One region of the Brevibacillus sp. NL20B1 genome, then DNA from elsewhere that is predicted to be linked to it. Evidence: riboswitches for the same ligand, from Rfam matches in the RefSeq annotation. Region 1 holds a riboswitch; each other region holds the start of a gene.
The links. A riboswitch is a leader RNA that binds a small molecule or an ion and turns the genes downstream of it on or off. The one in region 1 is predicted to bind S-adenosylmethionine.
Positions count from the first base shown of each region.

Region 2: it holds a riboswitch for S-adenosylmethionine, as region 1 does, so the genes downstream of both, KDN35_RS00830 (homoserine dehydrogenase) here and KDN35_RS12780 (2,3-diketo-5-methylthiopentyl-1-phosphate enolase) in region 1, are expected to answer to the same signal.
Region 3: it holds a riboswitch for S-adenosylmethionine, as region 1 does, so the genes downstream of both, metK (methionine adenosyltransferase) here and KDN35_RS12780 (2,3-diketo-5-methylthiopentyl-1-phosphate enolase) in region 1, are expected to answer to the same signal.
Region 4: it holds a riboswitch for S-adenosylmethionine, as region 1 does, so the genes downstream of both, KDN35_RS15275 (BMP family lipoprotein) here and KDN35_RS12780 (2,3-diketo-5-methylthiopentyl-1-phosphate enolase) in region 1, are expected to answer to the same signal.

Region 1 is NZ_JAGTPT010000017.1:37,117-40,763, reverse strand. It holds gene KDN35_RS12785 (2-hydroxy-3-keto-5-methylthiopentenyl-1-phosphate phosphatase) at 1-639, opposite strand, end outside; gene KDN35_RS12780 (2,3-diketo-5-methylthiopentyl-1-phosphate enolase) at 636-1,850, opposite strand; SAM riboswitch class I at 1,999-2,113, opposite strand; gene KDN35_RS12775 (hypothetical protein) at 2,280-3,086, opposite strand; gene KDN35_RS12770 (RNA polymerase sigma factor) at 3,220-3,647, shown strand, end outside.
Region 2 is NZ_JAGTPT010000001.1:157,864-161,510, reverse strand. It holds gene KDN35_RS00835 (glycerol-3-phosphate responsive antiterminator) at 1-517, opposite strand, end outside; gene KDN35_RS00830 (homoserine dehydrogenase) at 607-1,932, opposite strand; SAM riboswitch class I at 1,988-2,097, opposite strand; SAM riboswitch class I at 2,183-2,290, opposite strand; gene KDN35_RS00825 (DUF3221 domain-containing protein) at 2,502-3,071, opposite strand; gene pyrE (orotate phosphoribosyltransferase) at 3,280-3,647, opposite strand, start outside.
Region 3 is NZ_JAGTPT010000031.1:22,717-26,363, reverse strand. It holds gene KDN35_RS17780 (S8 family peptidase) at 1-545, shown strand, start outside; gene KDN35_RS17775 (hypothetical protein) at 573-1,034, shown strand; SAM riboswitch class I at 1,087-1,187, shown strand; gene metK (methionine adenosyltransferase) at 1,323-2,528, shown strand; gene KDN35_RS17765 (polysaccharide deacetylase family protein) at 2,654-3,647, shown strand, end outside.
Region 4 is NZ_JAGTPT010000023.1:63,871-67,517, reverse strand. It holds gene KDN35_RS15280 (ABC transporter ATP-binding protein) at 1-778, opposite strand, end outside; gene KDN35_RS15275 (BMP family lipoprotein) at 856-1,878, opposite strand; SAM riboswitch class I at 2,093-2,203, opposite strand; gene KDN35_RS15270 (methyl-accepting chemotaxis protein) at 2,291-3,647, opposite strand, start outside.

The sequences.
Region 1 (3,647 bases):
TACAATGTCGATGACGTCGTGGAAGGTGGCAAACGTCCGATGCGCAAGGCCCAGTTCCGCACATTTTTGCGCCAGCAGCGAACGGGCGATGACGAAATCGGCAATCTTGGCGCCCGCCAGATCAGTGACGGAATCGCCGATGACCACGCGGAAGTGGCGGTCCGGGTCGTATCTCCGGATGATCGACGTCTTGCACATGCCGCAGTCGTTGTCACAGTGTTCGTCGCAGCGGTGCGGCCACGTGATGGTGATGTGCTCGCCGCTGAAGTCGCTGCCGTTGCAGTAGATGGGCACGTTCAGCTCAAACGGGGCGAGGATCGGCTCCACGAAAAAGTCGATGCCGCCGCTGGTGATCAACAGTTCAATGCCTTCGTCCCGGCAAAAGCGGACAAATTCGGCAAAGCCGGGACGGATCACCGCATCCTCGACGATGAAGTCGACAATCTCCTGCTTAAGCGAGGAAGGGAGGAGCTGAAACAGCCTGCCCACGCCTTCGCGTATGCTCACCTGCTGGGAGAGGATTTGTTCCGTCAGCGCCTCCCACTGCGGGGGAGCAAAGCGGCGCATGATGGCGACGATGTTGTCCTTTTCCGTAATGGTGCCGTCAAAGTCGCAGAACAGCACGAGCGATTTGCTCATCGTCCGCCCCCCCATTTCTCCAGGGCTGCCGCCAGCTCCGGCGACTCGGCTGCCGCGTCGGCAAGCGAACGTCCGGCGACGACCGCGTCAATCGCGGCGACAAACGCGCGTCCGCCTGCGGTCGCCCCGCCGGGATGGCCGTGGATGCCGCCGCCCGCATTGACCACCTGATCCTGTCCAAAATCTTCGTACAGTTGGGGCACCAGGCCGGGATGAATGCCTGCAGACGGGACCGGGAAGGCGCGCCGCAAGCCGTTCAGGGGAGCGGTCAGATGCTCGGCCAGCTGCAGGGCTTCCGTCTTGTCCAGAGCCACGCTGCCGTATGGCGACGGGAAGAGCACCAGGTCGGCGCCGGCGATCCGCATCATTTTGCCCAAGAGCAGCGGCGTGGCGATGCCGTAGTCGGGCGACGGGTAGAATGCGCCTGCCAGTGCCGGATGGGCCATGATCGGCACGTGGACGTCCGGGTCGGCACTCAGGCGGTGCAGGGCGTCAAAGCCGAACGCCAGCACGTTGAACAGCAGGCAGTCCGCGCCAGCCTCCACGGCCCGCTTGGCCCGCTCGTTCAACTCGTGCACCGGACCGGTCAGATTGGCAGCGTAGAGGACAGGTTTGCCGGTCTGTACTTCCGTTTCCGCGGCAATCTGTTTAAACGCCTTGATCCGTTCCAGAAACGGGGCGCGGTCATCGGCGAAAAAGATTTCATCGTCCTTGACCAAGTCCACGCCGCCCAGCGCCTGCGCGCGGAACTGGGCTTTCAGATCGTCAAACGGCATACCCAGGCAGGACTTGAAAATGCTCATCAGCAGCGGGCGGTCATGCACGCCGAGCCGTTTGCGCAGGCCATCGATGCCGAAACGGGGACCGGGAAAGCCGTTGAGAAACGCTTCCGGGAACTGCACGTCGATCAGCTTGATCTTGCCGTCCATGGAGAGCTTGCCGAAGATGCCGGTCAGCAGCGACGGGATGTCGGCGGTAAAGTTGCGCACCGGGTAGCTGACGGTGATCAGACCGCGCGTTTCCCCGTTTTCCAGCGTCTCCAGCGGTTGAGCGTCCACCGCTTCGCCCAGGTACGGTTTCAGTTCCGCCTGTTTGGCGGCGGGCAGGTCAGTCCAGGTGCCGACGGTCATCCCGACGGCGATCCCCTCTGCTTTTTTGCGCAGGTCTTTCGCTTGTGTCAGATAGGTGACGAGGATGCGTTGTTCGTTCATGGATGGGATGATCCTCCTTGTGCTGTGCCCTCCCGGCTTGCGGGCGGGATTGCCGCCGTGCTGTGGACGAGCCGGACAGGGCCGCTGTGTTCCAACAAAAAACCTCCCCATGGAGGAGGGGAGGCGGTTGTCGTTCAGTCAGCGTCTCCTCTCATCTTTCGGAAAACATTTCCGCAGGATTTAGCACCGTTACGCCCCCAGACGGGAAAGCGCCGGTTGCCGGGCATCATAGGGCCAGTCCCTCAGCCAGCTCGTGATAAGAGTGTGAATCGTCTGCTATGCGGTTTTGCTTGGCAGTTACCCCCATGATATGACGTTCCTTGCAGGGAGTCAACCCTTGATCGGTGGAAATGTGCAGGCTGTTGTCACGCTGCAGGGAGCCGGGCCTGGCGTTGTCCGGCCGGTAGTAAATCCGGCCCTGGCGCCGATTCAGTGCTGGATGTGTACGTTATGGAGAAGGAGCCACAGTTCAGATGTTTCGTCCACCACCCACCAGAAAAAGGCATCGCGTGCAAAGGCGCATCGGTGTGCAGGCGGAGCGGCGGCCAGATAGGCGCGTATGTCGTCCAGCGGTATGTGATCCCTGCTGGTGTCGGCAAAGGGAAACACGTAGTCAGCAGCAGGCTTTCCGTCCGGTCCGTCAATTGGCACGACCCCCAGCCCGTCGATGGTCGGAATCCAGCCAGCGGATCGGCGCTGGCTCTCCAGGTCGTTCAGATACCGCATGACGTCGGGAATCGGTTCGAGGCCCAGGTCTGTCTGCATGTGATGCAAAACGGTCTGGCGGCACGTAACGAAGTTTCGTAACTGCGGGTCTGTTGCCTCTTCATGCCTGCTTTCTGCGAGATCGGCCCAATACCGCTCCCATTGCCGGGGTGTGCGGACGGACACCAGACTGCCAAGTTCGCCGGCGGATCCGATCGTCACCACCAGGCGGAAAAAGTCTTCCAGATTACGTGCGATAATGCGCAAAGGTGGGTCGTCCGTCGGGCTGACACAAACAATCGAGGCCTCTTCCAGATCTGTGATGCGGCCGAAATCGGTCAAAAAGCCGTAATGAATGCCGTCGCAGCCGGTCTCGGCAAAGACGTGCAGGTCGGGCGGCGTAATCGTGTAGCGGAAGGAATTGTCTGCAAACCGGAAATGGATATACTCCAGCGGTCTGTCCAGTCCTTCCCGTATCAGTTTCTGCTCCAATGCCCGCATGTGCTCCAGCAGGTCGATGCCATACCCCATCAAATCGCCCCTTGGACACCGTGTTATAATACCCCTTATTTTACCATAAACCTCAATATTTTGAAAAAATGCTGCGGCGCGGTGGAACTTTTCCCCGCCATGTGCGTGGATAGGAGTGAAAGGGTGTGAATCCGTGGAAAAGGTCGGACTGGAAGACGTGTACCGCTTGTACGTCAACGACATATACCGCTACCTCTGCCGATTGACCGTTGACCGGGTGCAGGCGGAAGACCTGACGCAGGAGACCTTTTTTCGGGCGTATCAATACCTGGATGACTATCGTGGGGAAAAGGTGCGCCCCTGGCTGTACAAGGCGGCCTACCACACGTTTGTGGACTGGCATCGGAGGCGGAAGAAGCGTCCGTGGCGATTGGTGGAGAAGATTCCGGAACAGCCGGACGGGGCGGCGGCGGACCCGGTGCGGACGCTGCTGAGCCAAGAGGCGTGGTCATCGCTGCGGACGTGCCTGGACCGGCTGCCGGAGAAGCAAAAACAGGTGATCCTGCTGCATTACGAACAGCTCAGCTACGCGGAAATCGCCGAGGTGCTGGGCATCGACAC
Region 2 (3,647 bases), on a different contig from region 1:
TGGTGACGGCGATGGCTCCTGCCGCCAGAGCGCTCTCGATCTCCTCCCGGGTGCGGATAAACCCGCCTACGATGATCGGAATTTGAATCTGTTCGCGAATTTCCGTAATAATGTGCGGCATGACCCCCGGAAGGACTTCGACGAAATCGGGTTTTGTCTGCTCAAGGATTTTGTAGCTCGTCTCCAGCGCGCCGGAGTCCAGCAGAAACAGGCGCTGCACCGTGACCAAGCCCTTCTTTTTGGCGGTCGTGATCACCTGCGAACGGGTGGAAATGACGCCGGCCGGCTTGATCTCCTGACAAAGAAACAGTGCGCCGTGCTCGTCGTTTTTCAATCCCTGCACCAGATCGGCATGCAGCCACAGCTTTTTTCCGTGCCGGCGTGCCAGGTCGGCGATGCTTTTCAGTTGGCAGATATGGCTCTCCAGCAAAATGATCGTCTCGTACCGGCTTTCCAGGACGCGTTCAAATTCTTTCATTTGGCGAATGGCCGGCAAGATGGTTTGCGAACCCAGCATGACTTGTCCTCATCCCCTTGAAGAAGAAGTGCTCCGCTTTTATCATGCCAAAAAATCCCGGCGAATGCGATGGGGAGTTGGATGCTAGTTTACAGCCCCGCACTCCCGCCGTCAGCATCTTGATCATCGGCCGCCTCCAGCACGGGATAAAGCCGCGTTTCGAGGCCGAAATCCCGTTCCAAAAGCCCAACGTGCTCCTCCTGCAGTCCGGCAGCGAGCAGGCCCACACGCAGGACGCTGCCCGAATCGTACTGGACGGTCATCCTGCGGACGGAGACACCCGCCCGTTCGAGAAACAGCAGTACCTGCTCCGGCGTCACGCCAGCCGCTGTCCCTGCCAGACAGCAGAAGTCGAGGCCGGATGAGAGGCGGCTGGACGGGACCGCCTCCGGCCGTTCACGCCAAGCGGGATGAGGCGCAAACGGTTGGGTCAGCAAGTAGGCCAGATCTTCCACAACCGCGCTGGCAGTCGGCAATTCGCCCGCCCCTTTGCCGGTGAACAAAAGGTCGCCGACGAGACTGCCTTCCACCTGTACGGCATTGTACGCATCCTGGATGCGCGCCAGCGGATGCTCCAGCGGCACCAGCGTCGGCCGCACGGACAGGTGCAGGCCGCCGTTTCCCTGGTGGGCTTGCGCCAGCAGTTTGATCCGATACCCCAGTTCCTTCGCCAGCCGGATGTGGCTCTGCGAGACTTCAACAATCCCCTGCCGCTCAATGGCTGACAGGGGCAGCGACTCCCCGAACACGAGCTGTGCCAGAATGTACAGCTTGTACAAGGCGTCCCAGCCTTCCACGTCGGAGCTCGGGTCTGCCTCCGCATACCCCAGTTCCTGTGCCCGCTTCAACACATCGTCGTAGGGAAGCTGGGCCTCCTCCATCTGCGACAGGATAAAGTTGGTCGTCCCGTTGAGGATGCCGCACACCTTTGTAATATCGTTGGTTCTGAGGAATTGACGGAGCACCCCAAGGATGGGAATTCCCCCCGCGACGCTGGCTTCATAGGCGAGATGGACGCCGTGCCGGTTGGCCAGTTCCACCAGCTCCGCGCCGCGTTTGGCCAGCAGCTCCTTGTTGGCCGTCACCACATGACAGCCCTTCTCGATCAGCGACCGTACGTAGTCGTAGGTCGGTTCCACGCCGCCCATCACTTCCACGACGATGTCTACGTCGCTTTCCATAACGTCGGCAAACCGTGTCGTCAACAGCGATGGCTCCACCTGCACGGCCCGCTGCTTCCGCGAGTCGCGCACCAGCGCCTTGACGATTTCGATGCGCTTGCCCAACCGGGCCGACAGCTTCTCCTGCTTCGAACGGATTGTCTTGACCACCCCGCCGCCTACCGTTCCCAATCCCAATAAGCCTACTTTTACCACACTCATGTTTTTCCACCCCGTTTTTTGTTTGTACAACATGAAAAAGCCTTCTTCGGATTCGAAGAAGGCTGGTGTGCATTGTGCTCGAGCCTTCTTCTCATCTCTCAAGACACGCGTGTCTTGCAGGAATTGGCACCTGGTCACGCACCGCGTGACGGTTGCCGGGCTTCATCGGGCCAGTCCCTCCACCTCTCTGGATAAGAAGAAGTCCTATGAAATTTTGAAACAGAAAAATAAAAAAACCTTCTCCGACAAGAAGAAGGTCTGCGTCCATATCAATCAAACCCGCTTCTTATCTGTCAAGACATCTGTCTTGCAGGAATTGGCACCTGGTCACGCACCGCGTGACGGTTGCCGGGCTTCATTGGGCCAGTCCCTCCGCCGCTCTGGATAAGAACAGTGTTTAACTCTTGGGTATCATTGTAAAGAATCACAGGTTGTTCGTCAACAAAAATCTGGCAGACCGGCATTTCGCCCGTCGTAAGCCGCTGCAAGTTGACATACATACGAAAAAGGATGGCGTCGTCAGATCGGCCATCCTTTTTCTTGACCAGCAAGGCACTGGCACCTGTCGAACCAACGGAAAAGGCGCTTTCGCCAATACCGGGTTATTTGATTCGCTTTACTTCACCCGTTTCTGCATGAACACTTATCTCGTGCTTCTGTCCTGCATTGAAAGTAAAAACGCGAACGATCCATTCTGATTCGGTGCTCACTGCATCCTGTACAATGAATATATCAGCTTTGTCAGAAAGACTCTTTACAAAGTTTAGCGCCATTTGAATGGCTTTCTTTTGCAGCATGGGATAATGTGGATGTTGTACATCATCTGCAACGACAAGTTTGCTCAAATCCGTTTTCGCAGGATACGATTCCAATGAAGGGGAAGCCGCCCATGTTTCTACTTCCGCTCCGACCTCTATGTCTGTAAGCAAAACCTTGTTATTCTTGCGATCAAGCAGAATGGCATCGTCGTTTACGAAATACCATTCGGCGTCATAGTCGCCATCTCTTGCTGTTTTGTCACTTTCAGCAACCAGCAGTGCTTTTTTCTCATAGTTTGTCTCGATGACGTATCCTGTCAAACCTTTGCGTTCGTTTTTGGGTTTCTCATCCGAGCATCCTGCTGTGAGAAGCAGAAACGCAAACAAGGTTATGTACAGTAATGGTCTGTTCATGATCCCTCCATTACGTTCAAATGTAAAAGAGCATCCACGATTTTTACCCACCGGTTATGAAGTATTATAATGTAAAAAACATGAAAATCAATTACATTTTGGTAACGAACAAAACAAAAAACGCCCCGAAACAGGGCGTTGGTAAAGTACAGTCGATTGAGGTACAAAATTTTTCTATCCAATCCGTTTGGACATGCGACATGACCGGTTACGCATAAAAGCTGCGAGGGGCTTTGCGCCAGTCGGCCAACAGGCTTTCCTGCTCTGCCGTGATGACGCCGCGCTCGCGTGCCGTCTCGAGCAGCGCGGTGTAGTGGGAAAGCGTCGCGACCGGGACGCCTTCCTCCCTAAAGAGGGCTTCCGCTTCTGGAAACTGGTAGCTGAAGATCGCTGCCACGCCGAGCACGTCGCCTCCCTCCGCCTGGACGGCCTTTGCCGCTTTGAGCGAGCTGCCGCCGGTGGAGATCAGATCCTCGATGACCACCACTTTCTGACCTGCGGCCAGCGCGCCTTCCAGTTGATTCTGCCGCCCGTGCCCCTTTGCCTTGTCGCGCACGTAGATCATCGGCAGGTCCA
Region 3 (3,647 bases), on a different contig from region 1:
AGCTGGTGGACGGCTATCGGGACATTGCCGGTCACTGGGCTCGCGCCGAAATCGCCCGGCTGACTCGAAAAGGGGTCGTCAAGGGATTTGACAATGCCACGTTTCAGCCGAATCAGCAGGTGACGCGGGCACAATTTGCCACCATGCTGATCCAAGCCATGCGGGCCAAAGGGCTGCCGGTGGGGGCGTATACGGGCCGCAATCCGTTTGGCGACCTGTCCAGCTCCCATTGGGCCTACCAGCCGCTTCTAATGGCGTATAAACTGGGGATTATGCAGGGGTACCCCAACCGGACGATCAAGCCGAACCAGCCCATCTCCCGGGCGGAGATGGCCCAGATGACCGCCCGCGCCCAGAACTTGCTTTTGACCAAGCACTCAAGGTCGTCATACCGTGACGTACCGATCAGCCACTGGGCGTCTCCGGCGATCGAGGCGCTCACCTCCAGAGGTTGGCTGAAGGGCTACGGGAATCTCTTCAAGCCGCAGGGACGCGCGACCCGAGCCGAAGTAGTCGTTCTGTTGGCCAGAGTCTACAAATTGTGATCAACAATTAAAGGAGAGGACATCGAGATGAACAAAGCGACAAAAGGATTGATTGCAGCTGCAGTTGTCGGCACGGCCATTTTTACTTCCCAAGCGATGGCTGACGGCGGAAGCGCCGGCGTGCCGGGTTCTGCAGACGACCCGGTCGTGACGAAAAGCTACGTCGATCAGCAGATTCAGCGAGCGCTGGGCAGCGCAGGCGGCGGGAACAGCGGATTGACCGTGGTGGAGCTGAATCCGGGCCAGACGCTGTACGGCTTTGAAGGGACGGAATTCATCGTCCGCACCGGACAGGTGCAAGCTGTCGCCGGCAACAATGGAGACGGTCTGACCGACATTACACAGGGGGCGGATCTCCGTGCCGGTGCACCGGTTTCCCACAATCACCTGCTCCTGATCGCCCGCTCCGACAACCGCGGATTGCGGCTGGATCCGAACTACAGCGGCGTGGCCTACATCATGGTGCGCGGCAAATACGAAATCCGCTAAGTGCATATTGACACCGAAGAGAAAAACCAGTATTCTATTATGCGAATGGATACTCTTATCCAGAGTAGGCGGAGGGACTGGCCCTATGAAGCCCGGCAACCGACTTGAGCGGTGCTAACCAGCAGAACGGAAATCTGTTCTGGCCGATAAGAGGTAAGGAACGCATCAAAACAAGCACCTTTTCCTCAAACGGAAAAGGTTTTTTTTTGCATGTGCCTTCGACTGATAAGAACCTGTTTCGGCCACCACACTATTTGTATGAGTCTAAAGGAGGTCGTACACATGGCATTGCAAAAAGGTCGTCGCCTGTTCACTTCTGAATCTGTCACCGAAGGTCATCCGGATAAGATTTGTGACCAAATTTCCGACGCCATTCTGGATGCGATCCTGGCAAAGGATCCGAACGCTCGCGTTGCTTGCGAAACGTCCGTAACCACCGGTCTCGTGCTCGTGGCGGGTGAAATTACCACCAACACCTATGTGGACATTCAAAAGCTGGTGCGCGACACGATCCGCGAAATCGGTTATGATCGCGCCAAATTTGGCTTCGACGCGGACACCTGCGGCGTCATCACTGCAATCGGCGAGCAGTCTGCCGACATCGCCCTGGGGGTTGACCAGGCCCTGGAAGCGCGCGAAGGCAAAATGACCGACGAGGAAATCGAAGCGATTGGCGCTGGCGACCAAGGGTTGATGTTTGGGTTTGCCTGCAACGAAACGCCTGAACTGATGCCGCTGCCGATCAGCATGGCGCACAAGCTGGCCCGTCGTCTGACCGAGGTGCGCAAAAACGGCACGCTCAGCTATCTGCGTCCGGACGGCAAAACCCAGGTGACTGTGGAATACGACGGCGACAAGCCGGTTCGCATCGACACCATTGTCATTTCCACCCAACACGCTCCGGAAGTGACGTTGGAACAAATCAAAAAAGACCTGATGGAACACGTCATTAAGCCAATCGTTCCTGCAGAACTGCTGGATGACGAGACCAAGTATTTCATCAACCCGACCGGCCGTTTCGTGATCGGCGGTCCGCAGGGCGACGCCGGCTTGACCGGACGCAAAATCATCGTGGATACTTACGGCGGCTACGCTCGTCACGGCGGCGGCGCGTTTTCCGGCAAAGACCCGACCAAGGTGGACCGTTCCGGTGCATACGCTGCTCGTTACGTAGCGAAGAACATCGTCGCAGCAGGCCTGGCGGACAAGTGCGAAGTGCAGGTAGCGTACGCCATTGGTGTGGCACAGCCTGTGTCCATCAGCGTGGATACGTTTGGCACCGGCAAGATCGCCGAGGAGGAGCTGGTGAAGCTCATCCGCAAGCACTTTGACCTGCGCCCGGCAGGTATCATCAAACAGCTTGACCTGCGTCGTCCGATCTACAAACAGACTGCGGCATACGGTCACTTTGGGCGTAATGACCTGAATGTGCCGTGGGAGAAGACAGACAAGGCAGAAGCGCTGAAACAGGACGCTGCCGGTCTGTTGAAATAACAACCGAGTAGGGAGAGCCTAGTGCACGCACTAGGCTTTTTTTCTTGGATAGGAATGGTAATCTGGTCATAAAGGAATCCGTTCTCTGGTGTCGAATCACTATGTAGGCTTAAGGAGGGATTTTGTTGCCGAAAAGGTGGCCCTTCTTCCTTTTCATTCTGGTGTCGTTCGGTCTGGTCGTGACTGCCGGACTGCTCGGGGGTGTGCATCTTCCAAATACCTACATGCCGAAAGTGCAACATTTTCCCCCGGTTCCTACGTCTATAAGCACAAGCGGGGATGATACTGCTGCAGCGCGGGAACGAACGGTAGAAAAAGAGGATGCCGTCGTACCCAGGCAGTGGTATCGAAATCGGGTGGTGGTGCTGACTTACCACCATGTGTCGAATCAATCGAACCAACGCTATGTGATTGACCCGGACCAATTTGCCCGGCATATGGCGTTTTTGCGCGAGAATGACCTGCATCCGATTTCGTTGTCGGAGTTTTTGCGTTTTGTCGACACTGGCGTGCTGTCTACCGACAACGCCGTGCTGATTACGTTTGACGATGGATACGAGAGTTACTACACGCATGCGTTTCCCGTGCTGCGGCAGTACCAGTTTCCATCCGTCAATTTTGCTATTGCAGGTCGGCTGCGGGACACCGCGGAGCGCAAGCGAGAAAATATGACGACACCGTTGACTCGCCAACAGATAAACGAAATGCTCGTTTCCGGGCTGGTGGATATCGGCTCACACACATACAGTCTGCATGAACAAGCCGCCAGCAACGAATGGGGAGAATGGGGGCCCGAGACTGCTCCCGTTTACATGGAGGATCTGCAGCGCTTGGAAAACGAGCAGGAATACCGGAACCGATTGTACGTTGACTTTACCATGTCCCGTGTCGGCCTGAGCGATCTGGTGGGCCGACCGGTGGAAACCATATCCTTGCCGTTCGGCTTTTTTAATGACATCGTTCTGCAGACCGCCCAACAAGCAGGCTACCGTTACGTGTTCAACTCCAATCCGGGAGTGGTGACACCCGGCGTCAATCCGCTTAAGATCCCGCGTTTTGACGTCGGCTCGCGCGAGATGGATACTGCCCAACTCCACCAGCTGTTTACGAAAGCGAAAA
Region 4 (3,647 bases), on a different contig from region 1:
TTTCCACCTGCAGGAGGGGCCTGCCGTCCAGGCTCACCCGCTCACTCAACGGCTGCAGGTCACGGCCCACCATCAGCCGGGCCAGTTCGTCCACGCTGGTCTCCTGCCGGGAAACGGTCCCGGTCACCCGGCCGCCGCGCAGCACGGTGATTCGGTCGGCCACCTCCATCACTTCCTTGAGCTTGTGCGTGATCAGGATGACGCTCTTGCCGCTCTCCGCCAGGTGGCGAATCGTCTGCAGCAGTTCCTTTACCTCCAGCGGTGTCAGGACAGCGGTCGGCTCGTCCAGTACGATGATGTCCGCTCCCTGGTACAGCACCTTGAGAATTTCCACGCGCTGCTGCTCCCCGACCGAGCATTGCGATACACGGGCGGTCACGTCAATCGGGATGCGGTAGCGCTCACTGAGGGCCCGCACCGCCTCCACCGCATCCTTGCGCCGGAACAGGCCGGCACGCTGCGGTTCATAGCCGATGACGATGTTCTCCATTACGCTGAAATCGGGAAACAGCATGAAGTGCTGGTGCACCATCCCGATGCCGTGTCGGATCGCGTCGTCGGGGCCGCGAAAGACCACCGGGCGGCCGTTTAGCACGATCTCCCCGGACGTCGGCTGTTCCATGCCGTACAGCATCCGCATCAACGTGGTTTTGCCGGCGCCGTTCTCCCCGACGATGGCGTGGACCTCGCCAGCCCCCAGCGTGAACGATACGTTGTCGTTGGCCGTAAAATCGCCGTATCTTTTCGTCATGTTGCGCATTTCCAGACGGTACGTCATCCCGCTCTTCCCTCCTTTTTCCTGTTGGTCCCATTCAACAGGAAACCGACTACCGCAGTAGTCGGTCGCCGTCTCGTTTACTGCTGCAGCGGATCGGGCACCTTGCGCGTACCCGCCACGATCTCATCCCTGATCGCTTTCACCTTGTTGATGACCTCCTCACCGATGAACGGATGCAGCGGCGTCTCGCTTTCGCGCGTGACGTAGGTGACGCCGACGCCGTCTTCCTTCAGGCCGTACGTCTGCACGCCCGGTTTCAAGCTGCCGTTTACAAACGCCTTTACCGTTTCATAGGCGGCCGTGTCGGTCCCTTTCAACTGGGACAGGACGATGTGTTCCGGATCGATGCCGGTGCGGTCGACGTCCTGGCCGGAGGTGTAGAAGCCCTTTTCCTTGGCTGCTTCAAACACGCCAAGGTCGCCGACAGCAGCAGCTCCGTAGACAAAGTCTGCTCCCTTGTTTGCCTGCAGCAGGGCCAGCTCCTTGGCTTTCGCCGGGTCATTAAAGCTGCCGACGTAGTTGACGAAGACCTCTGCGTTCGGATTGGTCGCCTTCAGTCCCTCCTGGAAGCCGACCGTCCACTTTTTCAAAAGCGGAATGTCCATCGCCGCGACGATCCCCACCTTGTTGGTCTTGGTCGCCAGGCCGGCAGCTGCTCCCATCAGATAGGAGGCTTCATGTTCGCGAAATACCACGCTGCTGACATTGGGCAAGTCCACGACAGTATCGATGATGGCAAACACGCGGTCCGGGTTTTCCGCCGCCACTTTTTTCAGCGCATCCTCCGATTCAAACGACGACGTAATGATCAAATCGTATTGCTCGGCCACGGCCGCGCGGATGTTCTCCTCGATGGCGAAATGGTCGGTCGACTCGATGGTTTTGACGTCGACACCAAATTCCTGCGCCGCTTTCTTGGCACCCTCGTCCATCTGCTGGAAAAACGGGTTGACCCCGATCTTCTCCGGCAAGATCAGCGCGACCCGCTTCTTCTCGCCGCCTTCATGGCCGCCGGCTTGTCCCTCCGGTGCACCGCCTCCCGCCGCACATCCGGCCAACAGTACGGCAAACGTCGTCAATGCCAACAGGTACTTTTTCATGCTGTTCTCTCCTATCTAGTAAAAAAGTTTTTTAACTCCAATACCGGTAATTTACGGGTTTTTTTCGAAAGTTTCAAGGCAAAACACGAATATTTTAGTAAATATACACCATAAACGTTCGATATATTCCCCCTTTTCCCAGGAAGGCGCACCTGATGATGGTATGAAAAAAACTCTTCCTAGAGGAAGAGTTCGCCAAGTTGCGCCAACCTCTTCCTCATCTGTCAAAACCCGAGGGTTTTGCAGGAATTGGCACCTTTCTGTACCGGGGTACAGTGGTTGCCGGGCTTCATCGGGCCAGTCCCTCCGCCTCTCTTGATAAGGTAAGGTGAATCCGCTATCCAGTTGTAATGTCTCTAATTCTAGCAAAAGGTTCTCACATTGCAAATGATTTTTTTGTCATTTCAAAACATTATGTTTGTTGGTCTCGAAACGACTGCTGCAATCTGCGCGACAGCGCGTTCAGTTCGCCCAGTTCTTCCGTGATTTCCCGCACCTTTTGATGCTGATTTTCCGCCGTGGCAAACAGCTCTTCCAGATTGGCCACCGATTGTTCCGTCACAGCCGTAATCGTCGACATCTCGGCGGCCACTTCACCGGAGCGCAGCTTTACCCTGTCCATGCTGGAGCGCACGTGCTCGACGGCCTGCAGGAACGATTCCATTCCGGCCCGAACCGTCTCGATCGAGGTGACAGTCTGGACGGCCAGCTCCTGTCCCTTGGCCACCGACGATTCCCCGTTGCTCATGTGGCGCACGGCGTTTTCGCTCTCCTTGTGCAGCGACTGCAGGATTTCGGCAATCTCCTGGGTAGCGGTAGCGCTTTGTTCGGCCAGTTTTCGCACCTCGTCGGCCACCACGGCAAAGCCGCGTCCGTGTTCCCCGGCCCGGGCCGATTCGATCGCCGCGTTGAGCGCCAGCAGGTTGGTCTGGGTCGCAATCTGGTTGATCGTCTGCACGATCTCCTCCACCCGGTTGGCCTGCCGATTCAGCTCGCGGATGGTGGACGAGGCCACATTGACCGCCTGCACGATCTGCTCCATCTGATGCGACAGCTCGTTCATCATGCCGATGCTCTCGGTGAGGCGGCGGTTGTTCTGATCGGCCTCCGCCTTCATCGCGTTGGCCTGTTCGTTGACCGCCACGATCTCGTGGTCGATCGACTGGACTTCCTCCTCGATCTTCACCGTGGAGTTGGCCTGCGCCTCCATCCCCGTGGCCACTTCGCGGAACGCAACCATCATCTCGTCCGTATTCCGCTTGGTCGTCTCCGCGTGCTCATGCACGTGCTCCGACGTGCGGTCCAACTGTTCCGTCACCATGCGGATGTGGCCCAAAAGCTCCGCCAGCCGCTGTTCTTTTTCCTCTGCTTCCCGCCTCGCCGTCTCCGCTTTGTTCAGCGAGGCTTGTCCGGCCAGACACAGGTAGGTCAAGCCGACGATCATCAATGCGACAGACACGAGGTGCAGGATCAGATTCACTTCTGTCCGGCCTTCATCGAACATGTCGTAGAAACCGGTGTAAAACCCGACAAATGTTGCCGCGATCTGGACAATCCCGGCGAAGACGACCAGCTTCCAGTCCAGATAGGCCGCGAGGAAGCCGAGCACGATAAAGGAAATAAACGCCGTCTCCGGATAAGACGTAAAGTGGTCGAATGCGATGGAGTAATACATAAAGCCGATCGCGACCAGGTAGCGAATCACGTAACTGCCTTTGCGGATGAAGTAGTACGGTGAAACAATCAGTGTCATCAGCAGGCCCAGTGAT